2 regions of the Enterobacter sichuanensis genome follow, and region 1 is predicted to be linked to the other one. Evidence: predicted binding sites of a transcription regulator. Region 1 holds the regulator's gene; the other holds the start of a gene.

Region 1 (14,840 bases):
CAGATGTACCAAACTTCACTGCGTGTTCTGCGTTGCCCACGACCGGTTTCAGCACGTAATACTGCGCGGTCAGCTGAGCGACGTTAATCAAATCGCTTTGTTGTGCAGGTTGGCCTGCACGGCTGTGATTTGCCATTACCGGGTCCTTCTGATGCAAGGGTTAAATTGTACCGCAAACCTTTTCAGTCAATTCCGCCGGGAACTGCATGGACTGCATGATGTGTTCAATCATGCTGCACTTGCGGCCCGTATTGGTATTGGTGATCACCCAGTACGGAGTGCCAGGGACATGTTTGGGTTTGGTTTGGTTGCCATTTTGCAGCAGCGTCTGCTCATCACCCGCGAAATAGACGCGAGTACGACCGTGAAGCGACTCGGTCGCTTCAGCAAACGCATTGTTATCCAGTGAATAAAGTGTAGACAGCACCAGCATAAAGCGGTTAACCGCCTTTTTCTGCTCCGCATATTCATCGGACAGGAGCAGCTCGCGCATCGCGCGCACTTTATCTTTTGCCGGTGTCACGGCAGGTTTTGCTTGTGCGACAACGCTCGGCTGAGACACGACATCTTTGGTGACTGGGGTAGCAGGCTGTGAAGCGGCGGAAATTTTAAGCATGCGCCGTAAAATGTCGGACGCGCTCTCCCCGATATGCCGCGTCTGGCTGGCAATATACTGATAGAGTTCGTCATCAACTTCGATTGTTTTCATCTTAATCCAGTGCGATATCTTATCTGAATACAAGTCATTGGGATTATAAGGTCAAATCCCAACAGCGGATAGCGTCAAACCAGGTTGGCCACAAAAGTCAGATTAAACTGGAACCTTGCAGCCGGGCGGCAGAATGGTCAACATGATACCCTAACCTGACATACGTAAAAAAAGAACTTTGCCATGAAATTGAATACCCGAGCGCAAACTGCACAATCGCCGAACAATAATTCTCCCATCGTACTGGTTCACGGGCTTTTTGGCAGTCTGGATAACCTGGGCGTGCTGGCGCGCGATCTGGTTACTGACCACGATATTTTGCAGGTCGATATGCGCAATCACGGTCTTTCCGGGCGTTCAGACGAGATGACCTATGCCGCGATGGCGCAGGATCTGCTGGATACGCTGGACGCCAACGGCCTGCAGAAGGTAACCCTCATCGGGCATTCAATGGGCGGCAAAGCGGTGATGGCCCTCACAGCGCGTGCGCCGGAGCGTATTAACGGCCTGGTGGTGATTGATGTCGCGCCTGTCGATTACGACGTTCGCCGTCATGACGACATTTTTGCCGCCATCAATGCGGTCACCGAAGCGGGTGTCGCGACCCGCCAACAGGCGGCGGCCGTCATGCGTGACCATCTGGACGAAGAAGGCGTTGTGCAGTTCCTGCTGAAATCGTTTGTGGACGGACAATGGCGTTTTAACGTGCCGGTGCTCTGGGCGCAGTACAACAACATCGTGGGCTGGGAAACGGTACCTGCCTGGCCACACCCTACCCTCTTCATTCGTGGCGGTAACTCTCCTTATGTTACCGACGCGTACCGCGACGCTATACTGGCGCAATTCCCTCAGGCGCGAGCCCACGTCATTGCCGGTGCCGGACACTGGGTTCATGCCGAAAAACCTGACGCCGTGTTGCGCGCCATTCGTCGCTATCTCTCTGATACGGCAAATTGATTAAAAAGAGAGCGACTGGAAGGCTGCGGGCTTCCAGTCGTTGGCGCGCCGTTTTTGGTGATGTATGATGGCGCGCTTATCGCCCGGGCATTAGCAGGGCGGCGTGTTTCCCCCGAAGTCTCAGAATCATGGCCAAAGAACAAACGGACCGTACGACACTAGATCTGTTCGCGAATGAGCGTCGCCCGGGACGACCCAAGACGAATCCGCTTTCGCGCGATGAACAGCTGCGTATCAATAAACGCAATCAGCTTAAACGCGATAAAAATCGTGGGCTTAAGCGTGTCGAACTGAAGCTTAACGCCGACGCCGTCGATGCGCTGAATGAGCTGGCTGACGCGCGCAATATCAGCCGCAGCGAACTCATTGAAGAGATGTTGATCGCCCAGCTTGAGACGTTGCGCAGCCAGGCATAAGTCTGAAAATCCCCTTAATGACCCTTTTCATGTAGCACAGAGTGCAGTCCTGCGTGATAGCTGTTTCCGCAGGGTTGCCAGTTCTGCTATTATTGCCCTTATCCGTGGCCAAATTGCGCCACCATACTATTAAGTTTCAAGAGGTTATTTTACTCATGGCAATCATCGGCATTTTCTTCGGCAGTGATACCGGCAATACCGAAAACATCGCAAAAAACATTCAAAAACAGCTCGGTAAAGACGTTGCTGATGTGCATGACATCGCCAAGAGCAGCAAAGAAGACCTCGAAGGCTATGACATCCTGCTGCTGGGCATTCCGACCTGGTACTACGGCGAAGCCCAGTGCGACTGGGATGATTTCTTCCCGACGCTGGAAGAAGTGGACTTCAACGGTAAACTGGTTGCCCTGTTTGGCTGTGGCGATCAGGAAGACTACGCCGAGTATTTCTGTGACGCGCTGGGCACTATCCGCGACATCATCGAGCCAAATGGCGCCGTGATTGTTGGCCACTGGCCGACTGCCGGTTACCACTTCGAAGCGTCTAAAGGCCTGGCGGATGACGACCATTTCGTGGGTCTGGCCATCGACGAAGACCGTCAGCCAGAACTGACCGCAGAGCGTGTTGAGAAGTGGGTGAAGCAGATCCGCGAAGAGCTGCACCTGGACGATATTCTCAACGCCTGAGTTTTATCACGGCGCAACGGCGGTTGCGCCCGTGTTCCAGGTCAAACCGATTAAATTAATCGCTACAATCTTTTAACTTTTTCGTCCAGACCTGTACAATGTCTCCCTGATAAAACGTGGTTTTCCATTACGCAAGTTTGTTGGTGATACCACGTTTTTATAAGCATATTTTGCCTGAGACTTGCAGTTTTCATTTAGCCATGGCAGTTCTATAATGAGACGCATTATCCCAGGTGCATTTTCTGTCACTTCCTAAGAAGTGAATCGTTTAGCAACAGGACAGATTCCGCATGACTGACAACAATACCGCATTAAAGAAGGCTGGCCTGAAAGTTACGCTTCCTCGGTTAAAAATCCTCGAAGTGCTTCAGGGTCCAGACAATCACCATGTCAGTGCGGAAGACCTTTATAAACGTCTTATCGACATGGGTGAAGAGATTGGGCTGGCTACTGTTTATCGCGTGCTGAACCAGTTTGATGACGCGGGCATTGTTACCCGTCATAATTTCGAAGGCGGTAAATCTGTTTTCGAACTGACCCAGCAGCAGCACCACGATCACCTGATCTGCCTCGATTGCGGCAAGGTCATTGAATTCAGCGATGATTCCATCGAATCACGCCAGCGTGAAATCGCCGCGCGTCATGGCATCCGCCTGACCAACCACAGCCTGTACCTGTATGGTCACTGTGCAGAAGGCGATTGCCGTGAAGATGATCACGCGCACGACGCAAAATAATTTGTGTTCATGCTCTGAGCCAGCCGCGAGGTTGGCTTTTTTTTGGGCCTGTTTTCAGGCATAAAAAAACCCGGCAAGCGCAGCGCCACCGGGCATGGTAATAGCGAATCAGTTACTGTTATTGCTACGAATCTCTTTCCAGATCTGGTCGCAACGCTTCGCCACTTCCTGATCGTTACCGGTTTTACGCGCCTGGATACAGGCCTGGTAATCCATCACGCGCACCGTCTCCTGCGTCGCGAACTGCTCATGCGCTTTCTCTTTCTTCAGCACATTTAACACGCTCTGACAGGCTTCAATTTTCTCCGGCGAACCTTCCGCGGTATTGATACATGCGCTATAGGCCTCTTTCAGCCGGGAATCTTCTTTCGGTGCCTGAGTCTGAGCACACGCCACCAGTCCCGACGCCAGCAGCGCGACAATTACGATTTTTTTCATCATGTGCAGTCTCCTGTCCGGCAGGCACTGCCCGCCGGACGATTCATCAGAAGATGGTGAACGGTGCGATAACCATGAATTTCACGTCACGTTCATCCTGGAAGATGTTGCCGTAACCGCCCGCATAGCTCGGGATATCGGAGTGGTTGTCATACTGGGTGAAGTGCAATTTGAACATCGTGCCTTTTGCGCGACCATCCTGCAGGGTATAGATCGCATCCAGGCTGTAGGAGGACTCTTTCAGGCGATAGTTTGGATCGTAGTAAGCGTCTGGTGTGGCCATATCGGCAGGTTTTGCATCCCAGGCGTAAGCGTAGGAAGCCCCCACCGCCCAGCCAGGCAGATTCCAGTTTTTCAGGTCATACATCGCACCGAAGAAGACCGCTTTCTCACCGTCGGCGTTGAAGTCTGAACGGTTATCCCACCAGATATCAAGACGGCCATTGGACGATGCATAGGTCGGGGTCATACGCTGCAGGAAGTAACCCTGCTGCCCTTCCGCCTTCACCCACGTCCCTTCCAGACGTAAATCAACCTGGCCTACCTTGTAGCCGAAGGTCAAAGCCTGTAACCATGCGGTACCGTCATAGATGTCGTTGACGCCACCATCACTGACTTTATCGCGCGTGCCGTAGAATTGATAGCTGGTGCTCAGCGGGCTACCGGCGATATCAAATTTGTAGCTGGCTTTGGCAAAGTACTGATCGATATAACCTTCTGCCTGACCAAATGCCGCTTCAAGAACAAGATCGTTTTTGAAGTCGTATTTCGCGCCCAGCGAGTGCAGGTAATCGACTTTGGTTTTTTTATCGTTCTGGTAGAACTTGTCCATTTCGATGTGCCATGGAGCTTTGTACTCGTTGGTCCACATGTAAGAGAAGCTCAACGCACCCGCATCACCATAGTCGAAGTTCGCCCCGGCTTCGGCCCCCTGATAAGTGCCCGGCATAAAGCTCCAGTGCGGCGCTAACAGCGTCTGGCCGGTTGGCTGAATATAGCCCCCGCGCGCCCATACCGGGCCGTATTTAAATTTCGCTGCGGCCTTGTAAAGGCTGATACCGCTCTTATCTCCGGACCAGTCTTCTTTATAGGCTTTGTTGCTGGAGGAGAAGGCAATTTCGTTAGGATGGGCGCTGTCGCCGTTTTCCGCCATTTCGATCGCGGTGAACGCAGCAATATCCAGACCGAACATATCCGCGGCGTAGCCTGACTGGAAGTCCAGGTTGGCGTTCCAGGTGGAGTGAGAAAGGTTGGTTTTGTATTTGTCTTCGGTAACGTCTTTACGGTCACGCTCACGCTGCCAGTAATAAATACCGCCCGTGAGGGTAGAATCTTCGATGAAACCCGCCGCTTTTGCCTCTGGGGTAACGACCAGGCCCGACATAGCTGTCACACCGGCAATAGCCAGCGCCAGCGCACTACGTTTGCCACTGAACGTACGCATAGATTATTCCTCTTTGACGAATTAAAACGCCTGAAACGGCGAAAATAAAAAGACCCAATGGTCAGGGGTAGTTATAAATACCCTCGAATTAACTACCGTCTTTAGGTTATTTTTCGCGACGCGAATTATCAATGCTTTTCAGCGGGCAAAAGTCAGGATTATGACGAAGTGCACATAATTGGTAGTGCTTTGTAACATTTACCGGAGGACGAGATTTGGCGGGCTAAGACATTAAATTTCAGTAGTTAAGATCGTTAAACTCTGTAACGTTTTCCTCATTCTGTATTTATGGAAACAAACAAACTTTTTTCAGGAAAATAAGTAGCACCTCATTGACCTGATATTTTTATTGAAAGGTTTACAGCCCGGCTTTAACGATATGATCATAAATAAAAAAAACGCCGCAATACGCGGCGTTTGTCTCTCATTGACCAATACAGCGTTATTATTCGCCGATCTTGGTCCAGGTATCACGCAGACCCACGGTACGGTTAAATACCGGTTTTTCCGCCGTGCTGTGACGGCTGTCGAGGCAGAAGTAACCTTCACGTTCGAACTGGAACGCCTTGCCCGCTTCAGCCGCTTTCAGTGATGGCTCCGCATAGCCCTGTTTGATAACCAGTGATTCCGGGTTAATGGTCGCCAGGAAGTCTTCAGCCGCACCCGGGTTAGGCACGCTGAACAGACGATCGTAGAGGCGAATTTCGACCGGCAGCGCATGGGGCGCACTGACCCAGTGAATAACGCCTTTTACCTTGCGTCCGTCCGCCGGATCTTTGCTCAGGGTCTCTGCGTCGTAAGAGCAGAAGATGGTGGTGATGTTACCTTCCGCATCTTTCTCTACGCGCTCGGCTTTGATGACGTAAGCATTACGCAGACGCACCTCTTTACCCAACACCAGACGCTTGTACTGCTTGTTAGCTTCTTCGCGGAAGTCAGCACGATCGATCCAGATTTCACCGCTGAACGGCACGTCACGGCTTCCCATTTCCGGTTTGTTCGGATGGTTAGGCATCGAGACCAGCTCGCTTTCACCCTGCGGATAGTTCTCGATAACCAGTTTCACCGGGTCGATAACTGCCATCGCACGCGGTGCGTTTTCGTTGAGGTCTTCGCGAATGCAGGATTCCAGAGACGCCATTTCAATGGTGTTGTCCTGCTTGGTCACGCCAATGCGTTTGCAGAACTCACGAATAGACGCGGCAGTATAACCACGACGACGCAGACCAGAGATGGTCGGCATACGCGGGTCATCCCAACCCTCAACGTGCTTGTCGGTGACCAGCAGGTTCAGCTTACGCTTGGACATCACGGTGTATTCCAGATTCAGACGAGAGAACTCGTACTGACGCGGATGCACAGGAATGGTGATGTTATCCAGTACCCAGTCGTACAGACGACGGTTGTCCTGGAACTCCAGCGTACACAGCGAATGGGTGATACCTTCCAGCGCATCGCTGATGCAGTGGGTGAAGTCGTACATCGGGTAGATGCACCACTTGTTACCGGTCTGGTGGTGTTCAGCGAACTTGATACGGTACAGCACCGGATCGCGCATTACGATGAACGGAGACGCCATATCGATTTTGGCACGCAGACACGCTTTGCCTTCTTCGAAGCCACCCGCACGCATTTTTTCAAACAGCGCCAGGTTCTCTTCTACGCTGCGATCGCGGTACGGGCTGTTTTTACCCGGTGCGGTCAGCGTACCGCGATATTCACGTATTTCATCCGCAGACAGCTCGTCGACATACGCCAGACCTTTGTTGATCAGCTCAACCGCATAGGCGTACAGCTGATCAAAATAGTCAGAGGAGTAGCAGATATCGCCAGACCAGTTGAAGCCCAGCCATTGCACGTCGTTCTTGATCGACTCAACGTATTCGATGTCTTCTTTTACTGGGTTGGTGTCATCGAAACGCAGGTTGCACTGCCCGTTATAGTCCTGGGCAATGCCAAAGTTCAGGCAAATTGATTTTGCATGACCAATATGCAGATAGCCGTTCGGCTCCGGCGGGAAACGGGTATGGATCGTGGTGTGCTTACCACTGGCCAGATCTTCATCGATGATCTGACGAATAAAGTTACTCGGGCGGGCTTCTGCCTCACTCATCGTGGATTCCTCAAAGCGTAAACAACGTATAACGGCATATGATCTTATAAGCCGGACGTAGTGACAACCCTTAAAACGGCTCTGAAGAAAATAATGGGGGCATTTGCTGCAAAAAAAAGCGGCGGAGGAGATCCCCCGCCGCTTAAGGCATGACTCTACTCAGGAGCGATTACTTGCCTTTAATCTCATACAACGGTGTTTGGCCCGCAACAACCTGACCTTTCGCCTGAATGACCAGGCCACTGAAGTCGTCGATGTTGCTGCACACCACCGGGCTTATCATGGAGCGCGCGTTGGCGTTCAGGAAGTCCAGATCCATTTCCAGAATCGGCTGCCCGGCGACCACTTCAGCGCCCTCTTCCACCAGGCGAGTAAAGCCCTGACCGTTCAGCGCTACGGTATCGATACCCATGTGGACAACGATCTCCGCGCCATTTTCGGTTTCGAGGCAGAACGCGTGGTTAGTGTTGAAGATTTTCACGATGGTACCGGCAGCAGGAGACACAACGGTTTTGTCCGTTGGTTTCACCGCGACACCGTCCCCCACCGCTTTGCTGGCGAATGCTTCATCAGGCACCTGCTCAATCGCCACGACTTCACCGGTGACAGGAGAAACCAGCGCGGCAACGGTTTTGGCGTTTGGTACAGCCTGCGGTTTTGCAGCTGCAGGTGCGGCAGCGGGAGCAGCGCCTGCTTCAGCGGCGGCGACCGGGCCGGTTGTTTTCATGGCGTTGGCAATTTTTTCCGCAACGAAGCCAACAATAATCTGCACGCTGGTTTTGTTCAGGCGGATAACGCCGGACGCGCCCAGACGTTTTGCCAGCGCTTCATTCACCAGAGAGGAATCTTTCACGTTCAGACGCAGACGGGTGATACAGGCATCAATGCCGGTCAGGTTGTCAGAACCCCCGACAGCGGCGATGTACTGACGCGCCAGACCAGAAACATCCTGATCCTGCGCACCGCTCACGTTCACGTCCTGACCATCCGCTTCGCTACCGGCCACAGCCAGCTCACGACCCGGAGTCATCAGGTTGAATTTGGTGATAGTGAAACGGAACACCACGTAGTAGATCGCGAAGAACACCAGACCTTGTGGAATCAACATCCACCAGTGGGTCGCCAGCGGGTTACGGGAAGAAAGCACCATATCCACCAGACCCGCACTGAAGCCAAAGCCCGCAATCCAGTGCATGCTGGCAGCGATAAACACGGAGATACCGGTCAGCACAGCGTGGATCACATACAGTACAGGTGCCACGAACATGAAGGAGAATTCCAGCGGTTCGGTGATACCGGTGAAGAAGGCCGCAAACGCCCCCGCCATCATAATACCCAGCACTTTCGCTTTGTTCTCTGGACGCGCGCAGTGGTAGATAGCCAGCGCAGCACCCGGCAGACCAAACATCATGATTGGGAAGAAGCCAGCCTGGTAGCGACCGGTGATACCGACAACCGCTTTACCGGCTTCGATGGACTGTGCGCCACCCAGGAAGTTAGGGATATCGTTAATACCCGCAACGTCGAACCAGAACACGGAGTTCAGCGCGTGGTGCAGACCAACCGGGATCAGCAGACGGTTGAAGAACGCGTACACGCCCGCCCCGATGGAGCCCAGTTTCTGAATGTGCTCACCGAAGTTAACCAGACCGTCGAAGATCATCGGCCAGATGTACATCATGATGAACGCAACAACGATCATCACGAACGAGGTCAGGATTGGCACCAGACGACGGCCGCTAAAGAAGGAGAGCGCTTTTGGCAGTTCAACGCTACTGAAGCGGTTATACAGTTCGGCGGAGATGATACCTACAAGGATACCGACAAACTGGTTGCTGATCTTACCGAATGCCGCCGGCACCTGGTCCGCCGGAATTTTTTGGATCATCGCCACTGCTGCTGGTGAGCAGAGCGTGGTTAAGACGAGGAAACCGACAAAACCGGTCAGCGCAGCGGCACCGTCTTTGTCTTTGGACATACCATAAGCTACACCAATCGCAAACAACACGGACATGTTGTCGATAATGGCGGAGCCTGACTTGATAAAGAACGCCGCCAGCGCGCTGGTGCTACCCCAGCCGTTGGGGTCGATCCAGTAGCCGACACCCATCAGGATGGCTGCGGCAGGCAGCGTGGCGACCGGCACCATCAGTGCGCGACCAACCTTTTGTAAATAACCTAGAATACTCACTTTCTTCCCCCTATGAGACCCCGTTTAAGGCGTGTTCTCAGCTCTGTTTTTTATTGTGTCACAAACTATAGATACAGTTGATGATTCACTGGCATTGTGAGTGTGTGAAAAATTAATTCGTATCGCAAATTAAACACCTGCTTTTTGTGATTTTTGTCACCAAATATCGTTTCTCACCCTCCCTTTCACTGGCTAACAACGAAAACTTATTTTATCATTCGAAAAATCAAGACGGATTGATCCGGCCTGAAAGGTTCCAGGTTACGCTTACGTATCAGGTCCCGATAGCCATCCGCCCACTCTTCTACTTTAACTCTTGAGGTGAACAATGAGACTGATTCCCCTGGCAACTGCTGAACAAGTCGGTAAATGGGCCGCTCGCCATATCGTTAACCGCATCAACGCGTTCAAACCGACCGCCGATCGTCCTTTCGTACTTGGCCTCCCGACGGGCGGCACACCGCTGACTGCGTATAAGGCCCTGGTTGAGATGCACAAAGCAGGCCAGGTTAGCTTCAAACATGTTGTGACCTTCAATATGGACGAATACGTCGGCTTACCGAAAGATCATCCGGAAAGCTACCATAGCTTTATGCACCGCAATTTCTTTGATCACGTTGATATTCCAGCTGAAAATATTAACCTGCTGAATGGAAACGCGCCTGATATTGACGCAGAATGCCGTCAGTATGAAGAAAAAATCCGTTCTTACGGTAAAATCCACCTGTTTATGGGCGGTGTGGGTAATGATGGTCACATCGCATTTAACGAGCCGGCATCATCTCTGGCGTCCCGTACCCGTATTAAAACGCTGACCCATGACACGCGCGTGGCAAACTCCCGCTTCTTTGATGGCGATGTGAACCAGGTTCCAAAATACGCCCTGACCGTAGGCGTAGGCACCCTGCTGGATGCCGAAGAAGTGATGATTCTGGTGCTGGGCAGCGTGAAGGCGCAGGCGCTCCAGGCAGCCGTTGAAGGCAACGTTAACCATATGTGGACCATCAGCTGCCTGCAGCTGCATCCAAAATCAGTCATCGTCTGCGACGAGCCATCCACGATGGAGCTGAAGGTAAAAACGTTGAAATACTTCAACGAGTTAGAAGCTGAGAACATCAAAGGTCTGTAATTGAATAACCGCCTCTTCAACAAGAGGCGGCCGCTTTTTTTAACCGGGGGTCGTTATGTACGCTTTAACCCACGGTCGGATTTATACCGGCCATGATATTCTGGATGACCATGCGATTGTTATCGCCAATGGCCTGATTGAACGTGTTTGCCCGCTGGCAGAGCTGCCGCCGGAGATTGAACAGCGCTCACTCAATGGAGCAGTAATCTCCCCCGGTTTCATCGACGTACAGCTGAACGGCTGCGGCGGTGTGCAATTTAATGACTCCGCCGACGCGGTGACGGTCGAAACGCTGGAGATCATGCAGAAAGCCAACGAGAAATCTGGCTGCACCAGCTATCTGCCAACGCTCATCACCAGCAGTGATGATCTTATGAAACAGGGTATCCGCGTGATGCGTGAATACCTGGCCAAACACCCCAATCAGGCGCTGGGTCTGCACCTTGAAGGACCATGGCTCAATATGGTCAAGAAAGGGACCCATAACCCGGATTATGTGCGCAAACCGGATGCGGAGCTGGTGGATTACATGTGTACGAACGCTGATGTGATCACCAAAGTCACGCTGGCACCTGAAATGACCGGCACTGACGTCATCAGCAAACTGGCCGCCGCCGGGATTGTGGTTTCAGCAGGCCACTCTAACGCCACGCTGAAAGAGGCGAAAGCCGGTTTCCGCGCAGGCATTACCTTTGCGACGCACCTTTATAACGCCATGCCGTATATTACAGGGCGTGAACCGGGTCTGGTCGGTGCGATTCTGGATGAGCCAGACGTATACTGCGGCATTATCGCCGACGGTTTACACGTCGATTACACCAACATTCGCAATGCCAAGCGGCTGAAAGGTGACAAGCTTTGTCTGGTCACGGATGCCACCGCACCGGCAGGTGCAAATATTGAGCAGTTCATTTTTGCCGGTAAAACAATATACTACCGCAATGGACTGTGTGTGGATGAAAACGGTACGCTGAGTGGTTCCTCTTTGACCATGATTGAAGGGGTGCGTAACCTGGTGGAACATTGCGGGATTGCGCTTGATGAAGCCCTGCGTATGGCCACCCTCTATCCGGCTCGTGCAATGGGCGTGGATAAACAGCTTGGCGGAATTGCACCAGGTATGGTTGCAAACCTGACGGCATTCACACACGATTATAAAATTATTAAGACCATCGTTAATGGTAACGAGGTCGTCACTGAGTAAGTAAAAGTATGACACCTGGCGGACAAGCTCAAATCGGTAATGTCGATCTCGTTAAACAACTTAACAGTGCGGCGGTATATCGCCTGATTGACCAACATGGTCCAATCTCCCGTATCCAGATAGCCGAACAAAGCCAGCTTGCTCCCGCCAGCGTGACAAAAATTACCCGCCAGCTCATCGAGCGCGGTCTGATCAAAGAAGTCGATCAGCAGGCCTCTACCGGGGGCCGCCGCGCGATCTCCATTGTTACCGAAACCCGTAATTTTCAGGCGATCGGCGTCCGGTTGGGTCGTCATGACACCACGCTCACGCTCTACGATCTGAGCAGCAAAGCCATTGCGGAAGAGCACTACCCTCTTCCGGAGCGCACCCAGGAAACACTGGAGCATGCGCTGCTGAACACCATCGCGCTGTTTATTGAAAGCTGTCAGCGCAAGATCCGCGAACTCATCGCCATCTCGGTGATTCTTCCCGGTCTGGTCGACCCGGAAAGCGGCGTGATCCGTTATATGCCGCACATTCAGGTTGAAAACTGGGGGCTGGTCGACGCGCTGGAAAAGCGTTTTAAAGTGACCTGCTTTGTGGGCCATGACATTCGCTCTCTGGCGCTTGCTGAGCACTACTTTGGTGCGAGTCAGGACTGCGAAGACTCTATTCTGGTGCGCGTTCACCGCGGTACGGGCGCCGGCATTATCTCTAACGGCCGTATTTTTATTGGTCGCAACGGTAACGTCGGTGAGATTGGCCACATTCAGGTTGAACCACTCGGGGAGCGCTGCCACTGCGGAAACTTCGGTTGCCTTGAAACCATTGCCGCCAACACCGCCATCGAGCAGCGCGTCCGCCATCTGCTGGAACAGGGTTACCAAAGCCGCGTGACGCTGGACGATTGTAAGATAGGCACCATCTGTAAAGCCGCCAATAAAGGCGACGCGCTGGCCTGTGAAGTGATCGAACAGGTGGGACGCCATCTGGGGAAAACCATCGCCATCGCCATTAACCTGTTTAACCCGCAAAAAGTGGTGATCGCAGGTGAAATTGTGGAGGCGGAAAAGGTCCTGCTCCCCGCCATTGAAGGCTGTATTAACACCCAGGCGCTGAAAGCATTCCGCCAGAACCTCCCGGTGGTTCGTTCAAAGCTTGACCATCGCTCGGCGATTGGCGCGTTCGCGCTGGTCAAACGGGCAATGCTCAACGGAATTCTGCTGCAGCATTTGCTGGAAAGTTAATCGGACCTTATAGTAACGCCTTCTTTTTTTGATGTCGGAATGTCCATGACCATTAAGAATGTAATTTGTGATATCGACGGCGTGCTGATGCACGACAACGTTGCCGTGCCGGGTGCTGCGGAGTTTCTTCACCGCATCATCGACAAAGGAATGCCTCTGGTTCTTCTCACGAACTACCCTTCTCAGACCGGTCAGGATCTGGCAAACCGCTTTGCGACGGCGGGTGTCAACGTCCCGGACAGCGTGTTTTATACCTCAGCGATGGCCACGGCGGATTTTCTGAAGCGTCAGGAAGGGAAAAAAGCCTACGTGGTTGGTGAAGGGGCGCTGATCCACGAGCTGTACAAAGCGGGCTTTACCATCACCGATGTCAACCCGGACTTTGTGATCGTAGGTGAAACGCGCTCCTACAACTGGGAGATGATGCATAAAGCCTCTTTCTTTGTGGCTAACGGCGCGCGCTTTATTGCCACCAACCCGGATACCCATGGCCGCGGCTTTTATCCGGCCTGCGGCGCGCTGTGCGCCGGTATCGAGAAAATCTCCGGGCGCAAGCCGTTCTATGTCGGCAAGCCAAGCCCGTGGATCATTCGCGCCGCGCTCAACAAGATGCAGGCCCACTCTGAAGAGACCGTGATTGTCGGCGACAACCTGCGCACCGATATTCTGGCCGGTTTCCAGGCTGGTCTGGAGACGATTCTGGTGCTCTCCGGCGTCTCTCAGCTTGATGACATCGATTCAATGCCGTTCCGGCCAAGCTGGATTTACCCCTCCGTCGACGAAATTGACATTATCTGATACCGAACCACGCCTCAGGGCGTGGTTCTTTATTTTTATGTATGCAAAACACAACCCCATCTAACAAAAAGGTGCTTTTGTTGAATAATCATCAATAAATGCGCTCATCACATACGCGTTTTTCACTGATCCGCAACCGCCATTGCACTATTTCCGTTTTCACCCGTAAAACGCTTGCGCGCCCTGCCCCTTTGCGGCATTTTCATAAGCAAGCAACATCACAATGCAACAGGGTTAACGGAGAAGGTTATGTGTTCTATTTTTGGCGTACTGGATATTAAAACTGACGCGGGCGAACTGCGTAAAAAAGCACTCGAACTGTCCCGCCTGATGCGCCATCGCGGCCCGGACTGGTCCGGCGTTTACGCCAGTGACAAAGCCATTCTGGCACACGAACGTCTGTCAATCGTCGACGTCAATGCCGGTGCACAGCCGCTGTATAACGAGAAAAAAACGCACGCGCTAGCGGTTAACGGTGAGATTTACAACCACCAGGCGCTGCGCGCCGAGTACGGTGACCGCTACGCGTTCCAGACCGGCTCTGACTGTGAAGTCATCCTGGCGCTGTATCAGGAGAAAGGACCCGAGTTCCTGGACGACCTTCAGGGTATGTTTGCATTTGCCCTGTACGACAGTGAAAAAGACGCCTACCTGATTGGCCGTGACCATATCGGTATTATCCCGCTGTACATGGGCCACGATGAACACGGCAACTTCTATGTCGCGTCTGAGATGAAAGCCCTGGTGCCGGTTTGCCGCACCATTAAAGAGTTCCCGGCGGGCAGCTAC
Region 2 (14,840 bases), 2.0 Mb from region 1:
CACGTCCAGCCCGCTCAACAGCGCCCGCTTCAGACGTTCGACGGGAGACTTAATCTCTTTCGCAATAAGTAAAAAAGGTTCCGCGGTCTGCCGGGCCGCCCCCAGTCGCCGGATACGGGTAGACAGACGGTACTGAAAACTTTCCGGAACATCGCTCAGATCGGTTTTCACGCTCCAGACACAGCCGAAGCGTTTCCCGTTAAACAGGACATTTTTCTGGCTGAGCTGGAGCTCATGACGCAGTCCAGCAATTAACTGGGGCGTGCGAACAAGCAGCAAGCGGAATGGCAGCTCAAAGCTGGTCACGTAATCGACATTGAGCAAAGCAATACGCAAGCGCTCCTCTGCCCCGGCTTTACTCTCCCTGCACTCGCGCAAAACATCACTCCACTGCTCTGTAAGGCGAGGGGATTCATTTACTTCCGTAAAACTGTACTTTTCAATCTGATAATCGATCCGCTCAGTCACCCGGTTATTCCTGTCAGTTACGTTGTCGTCCTGAAACAGACTTTACCAGCCTCTATTGTTACGCTCCAGAGCTGACACAAGACAATGTTGAGAACGATAAAAACTGCAAAATCAAGCACCTTTCATTCTGCCGCTTTTTTAATCAAAAACGAGTAATAGCACATATCGTATAACGGTGCTACATTACGCCGCCCACCCAAATCAGCAGTGGCCAGGTAACGCCGTAAAGTTCGGTAAAGCCTGCAACCATCACCTTGAAGAACGGTCTTATCGGCACGTCGTATCGCAAACTCTGCGCTACCTTTACAGGCTTCATATAGGTTTCACTATTTTGTCTCAATCCAAATTTCAACGTGCGTTCTTACACCCGCGTTACTGGTTTACCTGGTTTGGTCTTGGCGTTCTCTGGCTGCTGGTTCAGCTTCCCTACCCCGTTCTGCGTTTGCTGGGGTCGAAGCTGGGCAGCGCATCCCGCTATTTCCTGAAACGTCGCGAATCCATCGCGCGTAAAAATATTGAGCTTTGCTTTCCACAGTACAATGCCGAGGAACGCGAGAAGCTCATCGCTGAAAACTTCAAGTCTATCGGCATGGCGCTGCTTGAAACCGGTATGGCCTGGTTCTGGCCGGATGAACGTGTCCGTAAATGGTTTGACGTGGAAGGGCTGGATAACCTTAAACACGCGCAGATGCAAAAACGCGGCGTAATGGTTGTTGGCGTTCATTTTATGTCGCTGGAGCTGGGTGGCCGCGTGATGGGACTTTGTCAGCCCATGATGGCCACTTATCGTCCTCACAACAGTCCGCTGATGGAGTGGGTACAGACGCGTGGCCGCATGCGTTCCAATAAGGCGATGATCAGCCGTAACAACCTGCGCGGTATGGTCGGAGCGCTGAAGAAAGGTGAGGCTGTCTGGTTCGCCCCCGATCAGGATTATGGGCGCAAGGGCAGCAGCTTCGCACCGTTCTTTGCGGTTAAAGACGTTGCGACGACCAACGGCACCTTTGTGATTTCGCGTCTGTCGGGTGCCTCCATGCTGACCGTGACCATGGTGAGAAAAGCGGATAATTCAGGCTACCGTCTGCACATCTCTCCTGAAATGGCTAACTATCCACAAAACGAGTGCGAAGCCGCGGCGTTTATCAATAAAGTCATTGAAACTGAAATCATGCGTGCGCCAGAGCAGTATCTCTGGATGCATCGTCGATTCAAAACGCGTCCTCTTGGCGAAGCCTCGCTCTATATTTGATCGCTTTATAAAGGTTAGTTTCGCTAAGAAACTAACCTTTTCAAACACCTGTCATCACACCGCACTCCCCGCGTTCATTGCGTCGCTCAAAGTGGTTTTATTGCGCGGCGAAATCAAACTGTCGCCGTTCCACGACACCCGTAACTATCGGAATTTATTTAAAAAAATCCCTCTTGCCACCCCCCATTTTTAGGCGTACATTAGCGCCGTCTGGCATCAGGAAAGCACAGAATTCTGAACTGGAGTTGGCGGCGTAACGGGAAAATTCTCATTTCCGTTTTGACCGGATTTCAGTTCTCTATAATCAGGTGGACTCTGTTTTTAAATGCGTACCACAAGATACGCGGAGCGATGAAACGTGAAATATTTCTTTATGGGCATTTCGGTGATTGTTTTAGTCTGGGCCGGAACCTTCGCCCTGATGATCTAGTGAAGAACATGCTGTCAAAAAAAACAGGAGCCATGGGCTCCTGTTTTTTTATGTCATGACGACGCGGGGGTTTCAGCAACGCTCTTTGAGGAGAGTAGACCGTCGGCGCGGAACATACTCTTGATGCCCCTTACCGCCTGACGAATACGGTCGCTGTTTTCAATCAGGGCAAATCGCACATGGGTATCGCCATAATCACCAAAGCCAATGCCCGGTGACACACAAACCTTCGCATCCTGGAGCAGTTTTTTGGCGAACTCCAGTGACCCCATCGCCGCATACGGCTCCGGAATTTTAGCCCAGACGTACATGGACGCTTTCGGCATTTCTACCATCCAGCCCGCTTCATGTAACCCTTTGACCAGCACGTCGCGACGGCGCTTATACTGGGCAGCAATATCATGAACACATTGCTGATCGCCTTCCAGGGCAGCGATAGCCGCAACCTGTAGCGGCGTGAAGGTGCCGTAGTCGTGGTAACTCTTAATACGCGCCAGTGCACTCACCAGCGTTTTGTTACCCACCATAAAGCCAATACGCCAGCCCGCCATGTTGTAGCTTTTCGACAGGGTGAAGAACTCTACCGCCACGTCACGCGCGCCCGGGACCTGCATAATGGATGGCGCTTTCCAGCCATCATAGACGATGTCAGCATAGGCTAAATCGTGCACAACCAGCACGTCATAACGCTTCGCCAGCGCAACCACTTTCTCGAAGAAATCGAGCTCCACGCACTGAGCCGTTGGGTTCGACGGGAAACCAAGGATCATCATCTTGGGTTTCGGATAGCTTTCGCGAATCGCACGTTCCAGTTCGTTAAAGAAATCGACACCTTCCACCAGCGGCACCGAACGGACCTGCGCCCCGGCAATCACCGCGCCGTAGATGTGGATTGGGTAGCTGGGATTCGGTACCAGCACCGTATCGCCATGATCCAGGGTAGCCAGCATCAGGTGTGCCAGCCCCTCTTTCGAGCCGATGGTCACAATGGCTTCACTTTCAGGATCGATATCAACCTGATAGCGATCCTGATACCAGCGCGAGATCGCGCGACGTAACCGAGGAATACCGCGAGACGTGGAATACCCATGTGTATCCGGACGCTGCGCTACCGTGCAGAGTTTCTCTACAATGTGCGCTGGCGTTGGGCCGTCAGGGTTACCCATACTGAAATCGATAATATCTTCGCCGCGCCGGCGTGCAGCCATCTTCAGTTCAGCGGTGATATTGAAAACATAAGGGGGGAGACGATCGATACGCGTAAAACGGCGTTCAGGACTGAATTCAGCCATAGATTCCTCAGATTAACGTTAGCGCCCGGACCGTCCGAGCGACGCTGCCACTGATGTGGCGTGTTTAGAAAATAACCTGAAAAAATTCATGCTGTCGAGAGGGAAATGAAAAAAAAGCGTTCGCACAAAAACCGGAACATTGCTGTGGCTAAAAGCGGAAACCTTTGTTTCAGGGCTGTCGTTCTGATAGCTGTTATTTAACACAATGATATCAAAACAGTTACCTGACGCCGGTCCAACAATCGCAAATCAGGAGGCGTCAATCCTCACCCGATAATCCCCTTTGAAAATTATGGTTTTTCCTCATTTGATAAACCTGACGGATAGCTGGTCAATACGCGCCAGGTTTTTTATCATGGTTCTTTCCCGTTTTCCCAGGTCTGCTCGTGCACGAAATATTCACTATGCTGCTGGCGGTATTTGACCGTGCGGCATTAATGCTGATTTGCCTGTTCTTCCTTATTCGCATTCGCCTGTTCCGCGAGCTGTTGCACAAGTCTGCACACTCGCCTAAGGAGCTGCTGGCCGTTACCGCCATCTTTTCGCTGTTCGCCCTGTTCAGCACCTGGTCCGGCGTGCCGGTAGAGGGCTCGCTGGTTAACGTGCGCATTATCGCCGTGATGTCAGGCGGAATTTTGTTTGGCCCGTGGGTGGGCGTTATCACCGGTCTGATTGCCGGGACCCATCGCTACCTGATTGATATCGGTGGCGTAACGGCGGTGCCGTGCTTTATCACCAGCATTATCGCCGGGATACTGTCCGGCTGGATCAGCCGCAAAATCCCGAAAAAACAGCGCTGGCGCGCCGGGATTGTCGCGGGCATGGTGTGTGAAACGCTGACCATGATCCTGGTGGTCATCTGGGCCCCCACCACCGCGCTGGGGCTGGATATCGTCTCGAAAATCGGTATTCCTATGATCCTCGGCAGCGTCTGCATCGGTTTTATCGTGCTGCTGGTGCAGAGCGTTGAAGGGGAAAAAGAGGCCAGTGCCGCGCGTCAGGCTAAACTGGCGCTGGATATTGCCAACAAAACGCTGCCGCTTTTCCGCCACGTTAATGCCCAATCGCTGCGTCAGGTCTGTGAGATTATCCGCCACGACATACATGCCGATGCCGTCGCCATCACCAATACCGACCATGTGCTGGCCTACGTCGGCGTGGGGGAGCACAACTATCGCGATAATGATGACACCATCAGCCCCACCACCAGGCAGGCGATCAACTACGGTAAAATCATCATTAAAAACAATGATGAAGCCCACCGAACGCCGGAAATACACTCCATGCTGGTGATCCCGCTGTGGGAGAAAGGTGTCGTAACGGGCACGCTGAAAATTTATTACTGTCACGCGCATCAGATCACCTCCTCTCTGCAGGAGATGGCCATTGGCCTGTCGCAGATTATCTCCACCCAACTTGAGGTCTCGCGGGCAGAACAACTGCGTGAAATGGCAAATAAGGCAGAGCTGCGCGCGTTGCAGAGCAAAATCAATCCTCATTTCCTGTTTAACGCCCTGAATGCCATCTCCTCTTCCATACGTCTTAATCCGGACACTGCCCGCCAGCTGATTTTCAATCTGTCGCGCTACCTGCGCTACAACATCGAGTTGAAAGATGACGAGCAGATCGACATCAAAAAAGAGCTATATCAGATCAAAGACTACATCGCGATTGAGCAGGCACGCTTTGGCGACAAACTCACGGTTATTTACGATATTGATGAAGAGGTCAACTGCGTGATCCCAAGCCTGCTTATTCAGCCGCTGGTCGAGAATGCGATTGTTCACGGTATTCAGCCCTGTAAAGGCAAAGGCGTTGTGACCATCAGCGTCACCGAAAGCGGTAACCGCGTGCGCATTGCCGTGCGCGATACCGGCCACGGGATTGATCCAAAGGTCATTGAGCGCGTGGAGTCTAACGAGATGCCCGGAAATAAAATCGGCCTGCTGAATGTGCACCACCGGGTGAAACTGCTTTATGGCGATGGATTGCATATTCACCGTCTTGAACCGGGCACCGAAATTGCTTTTTACGTCCCGAATGAACGCACTCACGTTCATACATCAACATCACTGTTACCGTTGGGTGAGTAATATGAAAGTCATCATCGTAGAAGATGAAATTCTGGCTCAACAGGAGCTGAGCTGGCTTATCAAAACTCACAGCCGAATGGAGATTGTGGGCACCTTTGATGATGGTCTGGACGTGCTGAAGTTTCTGCAGCATAACCGTGTCGACGCCATTTTCCTGGATATCAATATCCCGTCGCTGGACGGCGTATTGCTGGCGCAGAACATCAATCAGTTTGCCCATAAGCCGTTTATTGTTTTCGTCACCGCCTGGAAAGAGCACGCCGTGGAGGCCTTCGAGCTGGAGGCGTTTGACTATATCCTCAAGCCTTACCAGGAGTCGCGGATAGTCACCATGCTGCAAAAACTGGAAGCCGCATGGCAGCAGCAGAGCGCCCCCGCCACCGCCAGCCCAACGGTGCGGGAAAACGACACCATCAACCTGGTGAAAGACGAGCGCATCATCGTGACGCCGGTCAACGATATCTATTACGCTGAAGCCCATGAAAAAATGACGTTTGTCTATACGCGGCGGGAATCGTACGTGATGGCGATGAACATCACCGAGTTTTGCAGCAAGCTGCCGACGGCACACTTTTTCCGCTGTCACCGGTCGTTCTGTGTGAATTTAAACAAGATCCGCGAGATCGAACCGTGGTTTAACAACACCTATATTTTGCGCTTAAAGGATCTGGATTTTCAGGTGCCGGTGAGCCGCAGCAAGGTGAAAGAGTTCCGTCAGCTGATGCATCTGTAAAAGCCCCTCTCCCGGGGGAGAGGGCTGTGTCGTCAGAGGATTTGACCGAGAACCTGACGCAGGTGGGCACCCGCGCCAAGCAGGCCTGGGTTGTCATGCACAATAAGATAAACAGGAATGTCCTGTACGTAACTTCTGAAACGCCCTTTATCTTCAAACCCGCCGCGGAAGCCGGATGCTTTGAAGAACTCCAGGAAGCGCGGCACGATGCCGCCGGCAATGTAGACGCCACCAAAGGTGCCCAGCGTCAGCGCCAGGTTGCCGCCGAACCGCCCCATGATCACACAGAACAGCGACAGCGCGCGACGGCAGTCAATGCAGCTGTCCGCCAGCGCACGTTCGGTAACGTCTTTCGGCTGCAGATTTTCCGGCAGACGGCCGTCCGATTTCACGATCGCCCGGTACAGGTTCACCAGCCCCGGACCGGAGAGGACGCGCTCAGCAGAAACGTGGCCGATCTCCGCACGTAACTCTTCGAGGATAATCCCCTCTTCTTCACTGTTTGGCGCAAAGTCCACGTGGCCGCCTTCACCCGGCAGGCTCACCCAGCGCTGAGCCACATGCACCAGATGCGAAACGCCCAGACCCGTACCAGCCCCGTAAACCGCAATCGGCTTGCCTTCGACCGGTTCGGCGCCGCCAAACTGGATCAGATGCTCAGGCTTCAGCATCGGGATCGCCATGGAGACCGCGGTGAAGTCGTTGATGATTTCAAGATGCGCAAAACCGAGGTTTTTTTTCATCTCAGCGATGGAGAATGCCCAGGTATGGTTGGTCATGGCGACCCAGTCACCGGTTATCGGGCAGGCAATCGCGATGCAGCCATCTTCGACGCTGGCCTGATGCTCTTCCAGATAGACGCGGACAACGGCCTCAAGGGAGGGATAGTCCAGCCCCGAGTAGGTTTTCGCCCGGGAAATTTCACCGCTACTTACATCGCACAATGCGAGGCGTGCGTTCGTGCCGCCCACATCACCTACCAAAGCATACTTTGTCATTCTTCTACTGCTCCGCTAAAGTCAGAATAAATCTTTTGGGACACTGTAAATTCAAGGCGTGATAACAACAACGACCGGAAGGTGAATGCCCGTGGATTATCGATCTTCGTCACAGAATAACTTTACCGTTTCAGCACCTTTTGCACTATTGCCATAAGGCTTAATGTGCAAAGTAACGTCATTGCGTTTTGTACAAGGAAATCATCATGCTCCACCCGCGAGCCAGAACCATGCTGTTGCTGGCCATTCCGGCGTTAATCATTGGCGTGGTCTCAAGTCTGGTGCTCATTGTCGTGATGAAAGTCGCGTCGGTGCTGCAAACCATGTTATGGACGGCGCTTCCAGTAAAACTGGGGGTCGCCGCTGATTCGCCTGCGTGGATCGTCATCATGCTAACGCTGACCGGTATTGCGGTAGGCCTGGTGATCCGTTTCAGCCCCGGGCATGCCGGGCCTGACCCGGCGCAGGAGCCTCTGATTGGTGCCCCGGTGCCCCCTTCAGCACTACCAGGGCTTATTATTGCGTTGATTATGGGTCTGGCAGGCGGCGTCAGCCTGGGCCCTGAGCATCCCATCATGGCGGTGAATATTGGGATGGCGGTGTTCCTCGGTTCACGCATTTTGCCCCGCGTAAGCGCGCTGGACTGGACCATTCTCGCCTCCGCAGGCACCATCGGGGCGCTTTTCGGCACGCCTGTTGCCGCTGCGCTGATCTTTTCTCAGACGCTCAGCAGCAATAATGATGTTCCGCTCTGGGACAAACTCTTCGCCCCGCTGATGGCCGCCGCCGCCGGGGCGTTGACGACCAGCCTGTTTTTCCATCCCCATTTTTCACTCTCCCTGCCCCACTATGGCCAGATGCAGATCGCCGATATTTTCAGCGGCGCCATCGTGGTCGCCATTGCCATCGCACTGGGAATGGTGGCGGTATGGTGCCTTCCACGCCTGCACCGTCTGGTGCATAAGCTCAAACACCCGGTGTTGATTCTGGGAACTGGCGGTTTGATTCTCGGTATTTTAGGTGCCATCGGCGGGACGGTAACGCTGTTTAAAGGTCTGGATGAAATGCAGCAGCTGGCTTTCAGCCAGGTGTTTAGCGTATCCGATTATCTGCTGTTTGCGCTGATAAAACTCGCCGCGCTGGTGGTGGCTGCTGCCTGTGGTTTCCGCGGTGGACGCATCTTCCCTGCGGTGTTTATCGGCGTTGCGCTGGGGCTGATGCTGCATGAACATGTCGATGCCGTACCGGCGGCGATTACCGTCTCCTGTTCGATTCTGGGGCTGGTGCTGGTGGTGACGCGCGATGCCTGGCTGAGTCTGTTTATGGCCGCCGTGGTGGTGCCGGATACTACCCTTATCCCGTTACTGTGCATCGTGATGTTGCCCGCCTGGCTCCTACTGGCGGGCAAACCGATGATGATGGCCTGGCGAAACGACAGGTAATCAGGCGCTATTGCGCGCCTCCAGCGCCCTGGTAATCGCCCCCAGCAGCGGCGGGATGTCCGCTTTCGGCAGCATCACTTCAACCAGCGAGAGCCGCTCGTGGTGCGCCACTTTTTCGAGGACGTCCGCCAGTTCCTCCGCTTCACTGACCCGCCAGCACTGGGCCTGAGGATCGAGGCTCAGTGCCTGCGGAATTTGCGTCCAGTTCCAGAGCGCAATGTCGTTATACCGCTGCTCAGGTCCGTGGATCGCCCTTTCCACCGTGTACCCTTCGTTGTTAAGCACCAGAATGATGGGGTGCTGTTTATCCCGCAGCATCGAGCCGAGCTCCTGAATGGTGAGCTGCGCCGCGCCGTCCCCGGTCAGCACGATTACGCGCCGGTTCGGGCAGGCCGTTTGCGCACCAAATGCCGCCGCCAGCGTGTAGCCAATCGACCCCCACAGCGGCTGAACGATAAAATTCACGTCGGCCGGAAGGCGAAGATCGATCGCGCCGAAGGCCGACGTCCCCTGATCGGCAAGAATGATGTCCCCCGGTCGAATAAACGTCTGTAGCGTTCTCCAGAAATTCTCCTGCGTCAGCGAGCCGTCCGGCTGCGGGTAGGCCATCGCGCTTTGAGACGACGGTGCAGGCGTGCCGTGTACGTGCTGCTTGCACAGGTCCACCAGCGTCTCAATCGCCTGATGCATTGAAATGCCGGTAAACCAGATATCACCAACGCGGGCGGCATGAGGCTGGACTTCAATGGTTTGCGCCGGGGTTAACTGGTGGGTGAAGCCGGCGGTCAGGGTATCGGTAAATCGCGTCCCGATGCACAGCACCGTGTCCGCCCCTTCAATGGCCTCTTTCACCGCGCCGGCGCTCGCCGAACCGCTGTACGTACCGTAAAAACCCGCGTGACGCTCGTCAAAAATGCCCTTACCCATCAGCATGGTGGCGTGCGCCATCGGCACGTCTTTGACCCACTTCTGCAGGGCATGTTTCAGGCCATGGCGCAGGACAAGGAAATCAGCCAGCAGCGCGGTACGCTTGCTCATGGCCAGCTTGTTCTCAGCGGCATCGCGGAACGCCTTCAGGCAGGCACTATCGGCATGCGCATGTCTGAGAGTGAGAGCGTTTACAGGCGGGGTGGCAGCCTTTTTAGCCACATCAGCAGGCAGCATCAGGTAGCCTGGGCGGCGCTCCCGGAGCATGGTGGTCAGTACCCGGTCTATCTCATAACAGGCGTTTTGTTCGGTCAGGATCGCCTGGGCGGCAGTGATCGGCTCGCTCATATGGTAAAAGTGACGGAACTCGCCATCACCCAGCGTATGGTGCAGCAGTTCCCCTCGTTGCTGCGACGCCGTCCCCGGCGCGCCCACAATATGTAATACCGGAACGTGCTCAGCATAGCTGCCAGCGATGCCGTTCATGGCGCTTAACTCTCCGACGCCGAACGTCGTCAGCAGCGCGGCGAAGCCCTTACATCGGGCATAGCCGTCAGCGGCATAAGAGGCGTTTAATTCATTGGCACAGCCCACCCAACAGATATCCGGGCTGTCTATAACGTGGTCGAGAAACTGCAGGTTGTAGTCGCCTGGCACGCCAAACAGATGATCGGCTCCACACTCTGTAAGACGGTCCAGCAGGTAATCGGCGACGCAGTATGGGGTACGCATGAACAGGTATCCTTCTAATGTTGACCTCACTTTGAGTATTAAAGAAGCGTGATGACTGTCCAGAATCGGCAGTAAGAAGAGCATGGAAAGAATGCTTTACAAAAAAGGCTGCGCTATGCTGTTTTTTTTCAGGTACATGTAAACGCATACACTGATTCTTCTCTCCAGCGCCAGAGGTCACCAGAATGGGTTATCAGCCGGACCAAAATCGTTATCAGACAATGGAATATCGCCGCTGCGGACGAAGCGGGCTTTCGTTGCCCGCCATCTCGCTCGGGCTGTGGCATAATTTTGGCGATGCCACGCTGTTGGAAAACAGCCGTCAACTTTTACAGCGTGCGTTCGATCTGGGCATTACGCATTTCGACCTTGCCAACAACTATGGTCCGCCACCCGGATCCGCCGAACGTAATTTCGGCCGTATTTTGCAGGAAGATTTCCTGCCCTGGCGCGATGAGCTCATTATCTCAACCAAAGCAGGTTATACGATGTGGGAAGGCCCTTACGGCGACTGGGGGTCACGTAAATATCTGCTGGCAAGCCTCGATCAAAGTCTGAAGCGCATGGGGCTGGAGTATGTGGATATCTTCTATCACCACCGTCCAGACCCCCAAACGCCGCTGCAGGAAACCATGAAAGCGCTTGACCATGTGGTGCGTCAGGGAAAAGCCCTGTATGTCGGGTTATCCAACTATCCGGCTGTTCTGGCTCGCAAGGCGATTGATATCCTCAACGATCTCGGTACGCCCTGTCTTATCCACCAGCCAAAATACTCCATGTTTGAACGTGCGCCGGAAGCGGGGCTGCTGGAGGTGCTGCAGGAAAAAGGGGTCGGCTGCATTCCCTTCTCGCCGCTCGCCGGCGGGCAACTGACCAACCGCTATCTGAACGGTATTCCCGCAGACTCACGCGCGGCAAGCGACAGTAAGTTCCTTAACCCTGAGCAGATCACCGAAGAGAAACTGGAAACGGTAAGAAAGCTCAATGCCATGGCGGAAGGCCGTGGTCAGAAGCTCTCGCAGATGGCGCTGGCCTGGATATTACGCCACGACGCGGTCACGTCTGTTCTGATTGGTGCCAGTAAAACCACACAGATAGAGGATGCGGTGGGCATGCTCGTGAATCGCCATTTCAGCGCAGAAGAGCTGGCCACCATTGACGGGATCCTGAACGGCTCAAAATAGATACACTTTTAGCAAAAAGTGCTATCCCTTTTGAATTCGGAGTTGAGGCGATGAAACGAGACTTTACCAACTCGTAAAATTGCGTTAACAGGCCCCACAAGGCCCCGATCGTGAAGGAGAAAGAGTATGTTCAGGTCACTGATTCTTGCAGCGGTATTACTGGCTTCGGCCCCGCTGGTCGCCACTGCTGGCGAAATCACCCTGTTGCCATCAGTAAAATTACAAATTGGCGATCGTGACGACTACGGCAGATACTGGGACGGTGGCTACTGGCGCGACCGTGATTACTGGCATCGTCACTATGAGTGGCGCGGCGATCGCTGGTGGAAACATGATAATGGTTTGCATCGCGGCTGGTATAAAAACAACGCCTATGAGCGCGGTTATCGCGAAGGCTGGAACGACCGTGATGACCGCCGTGGCGGCTGGGATCGCGGCGGTAAAGGTCACGGTCATGGCCACGGTCATGGCCGTCACTAATCTAAAAAGGAGCCTCCCGGCTCCTTTTTTTATAACCCTAGTGCCGTCCCTATCAACAACCACAGGTTCAGCGCAACGACCACAACCACAATGGCCCACCCGGTCCTTTTCACCAGCGTTGAGTTAACCAGCTCACCCATCAGGGTTTTGTTGCTGGTAAAGATCAGCAGCGGCACCAGCGCCAGCGCAATCCCAAAACTCAACAGCACCTGGCTCATCACCAGAATTCGCGTGGGATCGAGCCCCATCAGAATTACGATAAATGACGGCAGCATGGTGACGGTACGACGCACCCACAACGGAATATGGAACCGGACAAACCCCTGCATGACCACCTGGCCTGCCAGGGTGCCCACAACGGTGGAAGAGAGACCGGCAGCCACCAGGCTCAGTCCAAATATCGTCGCGGCAGCATGGCTCAGTAACGGCTCCAGGGTGAGATAAGCCTGGTCGAGATCGGCAATGCCGGTATGGCCGTTAAAGTGGAAAGCGGCAGCGGCGGTCGCCATCATCGCCAGATTCACAAACCCGGCGATGGTCATGGCGATGGCCACATCCCATTTTGTCGCGGAGTAACGCTCTTTCCGCGTCCCGCCGTGCAGATGCTGCGTTAATGAGGAGTGAAGGTAAATCACATGCGGCATAATGGTCGCACCCAGCACCCCGGCGGCGAGGAACACCGCTTCCGAGGTTGGCAAATCTGGGATCAACATCCCTTTACCGAGCTGCGCCAGATTTGGCTGGGAGAAAATCAGCTCGACAATATACGCCGCCGCGACAAACAACAGCAGACCGCCGATGACCTTCTCCAGCGGTTTTTGACCACGACGCTGCAGCATCAGGATCAGGAACGTGGCGATCCCGGTCAGCACCGCCCCCTGTAGCAGCGACACGCCCAGAATCAGTTTGAACCCGATCGCCGCGCCGATAAATTCAGCGAGGTCCGTTGCCATGGCGATGATTTCTGCCTGCACCCAGTAAAGCCAGACGGCCGGACGCGGGTAGTGGTCGCGAATTTGCTCCGCCAGGTTTTTACCGGTGGCAATGCCCAGTTTTGCGGAGAGCATCTGAATCAGCATCGCCATCAGGTTCGCCCAGACGACCACCCACAGCAGCTTATAGCCGAAGCTGGCCCCGGCCTGAATATTGGTCGCAAAGTTACCTGGATCGATATAGCCAATGGCAGCAATGAACGCAGGTCCCATTAATGCGAACCGCAACTTGCGCGCTGCTCTGCCACTGCTACCCTCTACGCGACTGTTTGTCATGTCTGCCTCTGAAATATAGCCTTTGCTATGTTTAATGCTACCAAAATGAGAATGATTATCAAGATCATTTATAACGTTTACAGTGATTTCTCTGATAGCTTTGAACGATAGACGGGCGGGTAATCGGGGGCGATCTAACAGAAACTGAAATCGCGCGCTCTTTTGTGAAGACTAGCACACAAACTTAACTTTTCACTCATTTACCTAACATAACGAAAATGTATTGTGGATCACTATTTTTGAGACTCGTCACAGGATGTAACTATAGTGTGCCCTTGATCTCGTTTTCTTTTCCCTTGTTACATAGAATGTGCACGAAAATTAAACCTGCCTCATATTTGGAGCAAATATGGACCGCGTCCTTCATTTTGTCCTGGCACTTGTTGTCGTTACTGCACTCGCATTGCTGGTCAGCACAGACCGCAAAAAAATTCGTATTCGTTATGTTGTCCAACTGCTGGTCATTGAAGTTTTACTTGCGTGGTTCTTCCTGAACTCCAACGTAGGCCTTGGCTTCGTGAAAGGCTTCTCCGAAATGTTCGAAAAACTGCTCGGATTCGCCAATGAAGGAACGAACTTTGTCTTCGGTAAGATGAACGATGAAGGTCTGGCATTCTTCTTCCTGAAGGTGCTGTGCCCTATCGTCTTCATCTCTGCGCTGATCGGTATTCTGCAGCACATCCGCGTTCTGCCGTTTGTGATTCGTGGCATTGGTTTCCTGTTATCCAAAGTCAACGGCATGGGTAAGCTGGAATCCTTCAACGCCGTGAGCTCCCTGATCCTCGGTCAGTCTGAAAACTTCATCGCGTATAAAGATATTCTCGGCAAGATGTCCCGCAACCGCATGTACACCATGGCGGCCACCGCAATGTCTACCGTATCCATGTCTATCGTGGGCGCGTATATGACCATGCTGGAGCCAAAATACGTGGTTGCTGCGCTGGTTCTGAACATGTTCAGCACATTTATTGTGCTGTCGCTGATCAACCCGTACCGCGTTGACGCCAGCGAAGAGAACATCCAGATGTCAAACCTGCACGAAGGTCAGAGCTTCTTCGAAATGCTGGGTGAATATATTCTGGCTGGTTTCAAAGTGGCAATTATCGTTGCCGCCATGCTGATCGGTTTTATTGCGCTGATTTCTGCGCTGAACGCCCTGTTCGCCGCGGTGCTGGGTATCTCCTTCCAGGGCATTCTGGGCTACATCTTCTACCCGGTTGCATGGGTGATGGGTGTTCCTGCTCACGAAGCGCTGCAGGTGGGCAGTATCATGGCGACCAAACTGGTTTCTAACGAATTCGTTGCGATGATGGATTTGCAGAAAATTGCCAGCACGCTTTCTCCACGCGCGGAAGGCATCCTGTCCGTGTTCCTGGTCTCCTTCGCGAACTTCTCGTCTATCGGTATCATCGCCGGTGCGATTAAAGGTCTGAACGAAGAACAGGGTAACGTGGTTTCTCGCTTCGGCCTGAAACTGGTTTACGGCTCTACCCTGGTGAGCGTTCTGTCTGCGTCTATCGCAGCACTGGTACTGTAACCTTTAC

The links. Region 1 encodes Fur, which represses iron uptake genes when iron is present. Its sites were predicted from a motif close to ATAATAATGAGAACNACTATCAA; they were not measured.
Region 2: the regulator Fur is predicted to act here: its motif matches at 13,336-13,358, upstream of C1N69_RS16050 (Nramp family divalent metal transporter).

The regions. Positions count from the first base shown of each region.
Region 1 is NZ_CP027986.1:1,309,864-1,324,703, reverse strand. Features, by position in the region: gene pgm (phosphoglucomutase (alpha-D-glucose-1,6-bisphosphate-dependent)) at 1-136, opposite strand, end outside; gene seqA (replication initiation negative regulator SeqA) at 161-709, opposite strand; gene ybfF (esterase) at 893-1,666, shown strand; gene ybfE (LexA regulated protein) at 1,795-2,082, shown strand; gene fldA (flavodoxin FldA) at 2,238-2,768, shown strand; gene fur (ferric iron uptake transcriptional regulator) at 3,059-3,505, shown strand; gene chiQ (ChiQ/YbfN family lipoprotein) at 3,614-3,943, opposite strand; gene chiP (chitoporin ChiP) at 3,990-5,387, opposite strand; gene glnS (glutamine--tRNA ligase) at 5,833-7,500, opposite strand; gene nagE (N-acetylglucosamine-specific PTS transporter subunit IIBC) at 7,670-9,691, opposite strand; gene nagB (glucosamine-6-phosphate deaminase) at 10,020-10,820, shown strand; gene nagA (N-acetylglucosamine-6-phosphate deacetylase) at 10,876-12,024, shown strand; gene nagC (DNA-binding transcriptional regulator NagC) at 12,033-13,253, shown strand; gene nagD (ribonucleotide monophosphatase NagD) at 13,299-14,051, shown strand; gene asnB (asparagine synthase B) at 14,301-14,840, shown strand, end outside.
Region 2 is NZ_CP027986.1:3,327,463-3,342,302, forward strand. Features, by position in the region: gene C1N69_RS15995 (ECs1377 family protein) at 1-468, opposite strand, end outside; gene C1N69_RS22745 (hypothetical protein) at 647-784, opposite strand; gene lpxP (kdo(2)-lipid IV(A) palmitoleoyltransferase) at 797-1,717, shown strand; gene ypdK (membrane protein YpdK) at 2,076-2,147, shown strand; gene alaC (alanine transaminase) at 2,201-3,439, opposite strand; gene C1N69_RS16015 (sensor histidine kinase) at 3,826-5,532, shown strand; gene C1N69_RS16020 (LytR/AlgR family response regulator transcription factor) at 5,534-6,265, shown strand; gene glk (glucokinase) at 6,298-7,263, opposite strand; gene C1N69_RS16030 (ion channel protein) at 7,470-8,705, shown strand; gene ipdC (indolepyruvate decarboxylase) at 8,706-10,364, opposite strand; gene mgrA (L-glyceraldehyde 3-phosphate reductase) at 10,550-11,548, shown strand; gene C1N69_RS16045 (DUF2502 domain-containing protein) at 11,675-12,028, shown strand; gene C1N69_RS16050 (Nramp family divalent metal transporter) at 12,058-13,296, opposite strand; gene C1N69_RS16055 (NupC/NupG family nucleoside CNT transporter) at 13,646-14,833, shown strand.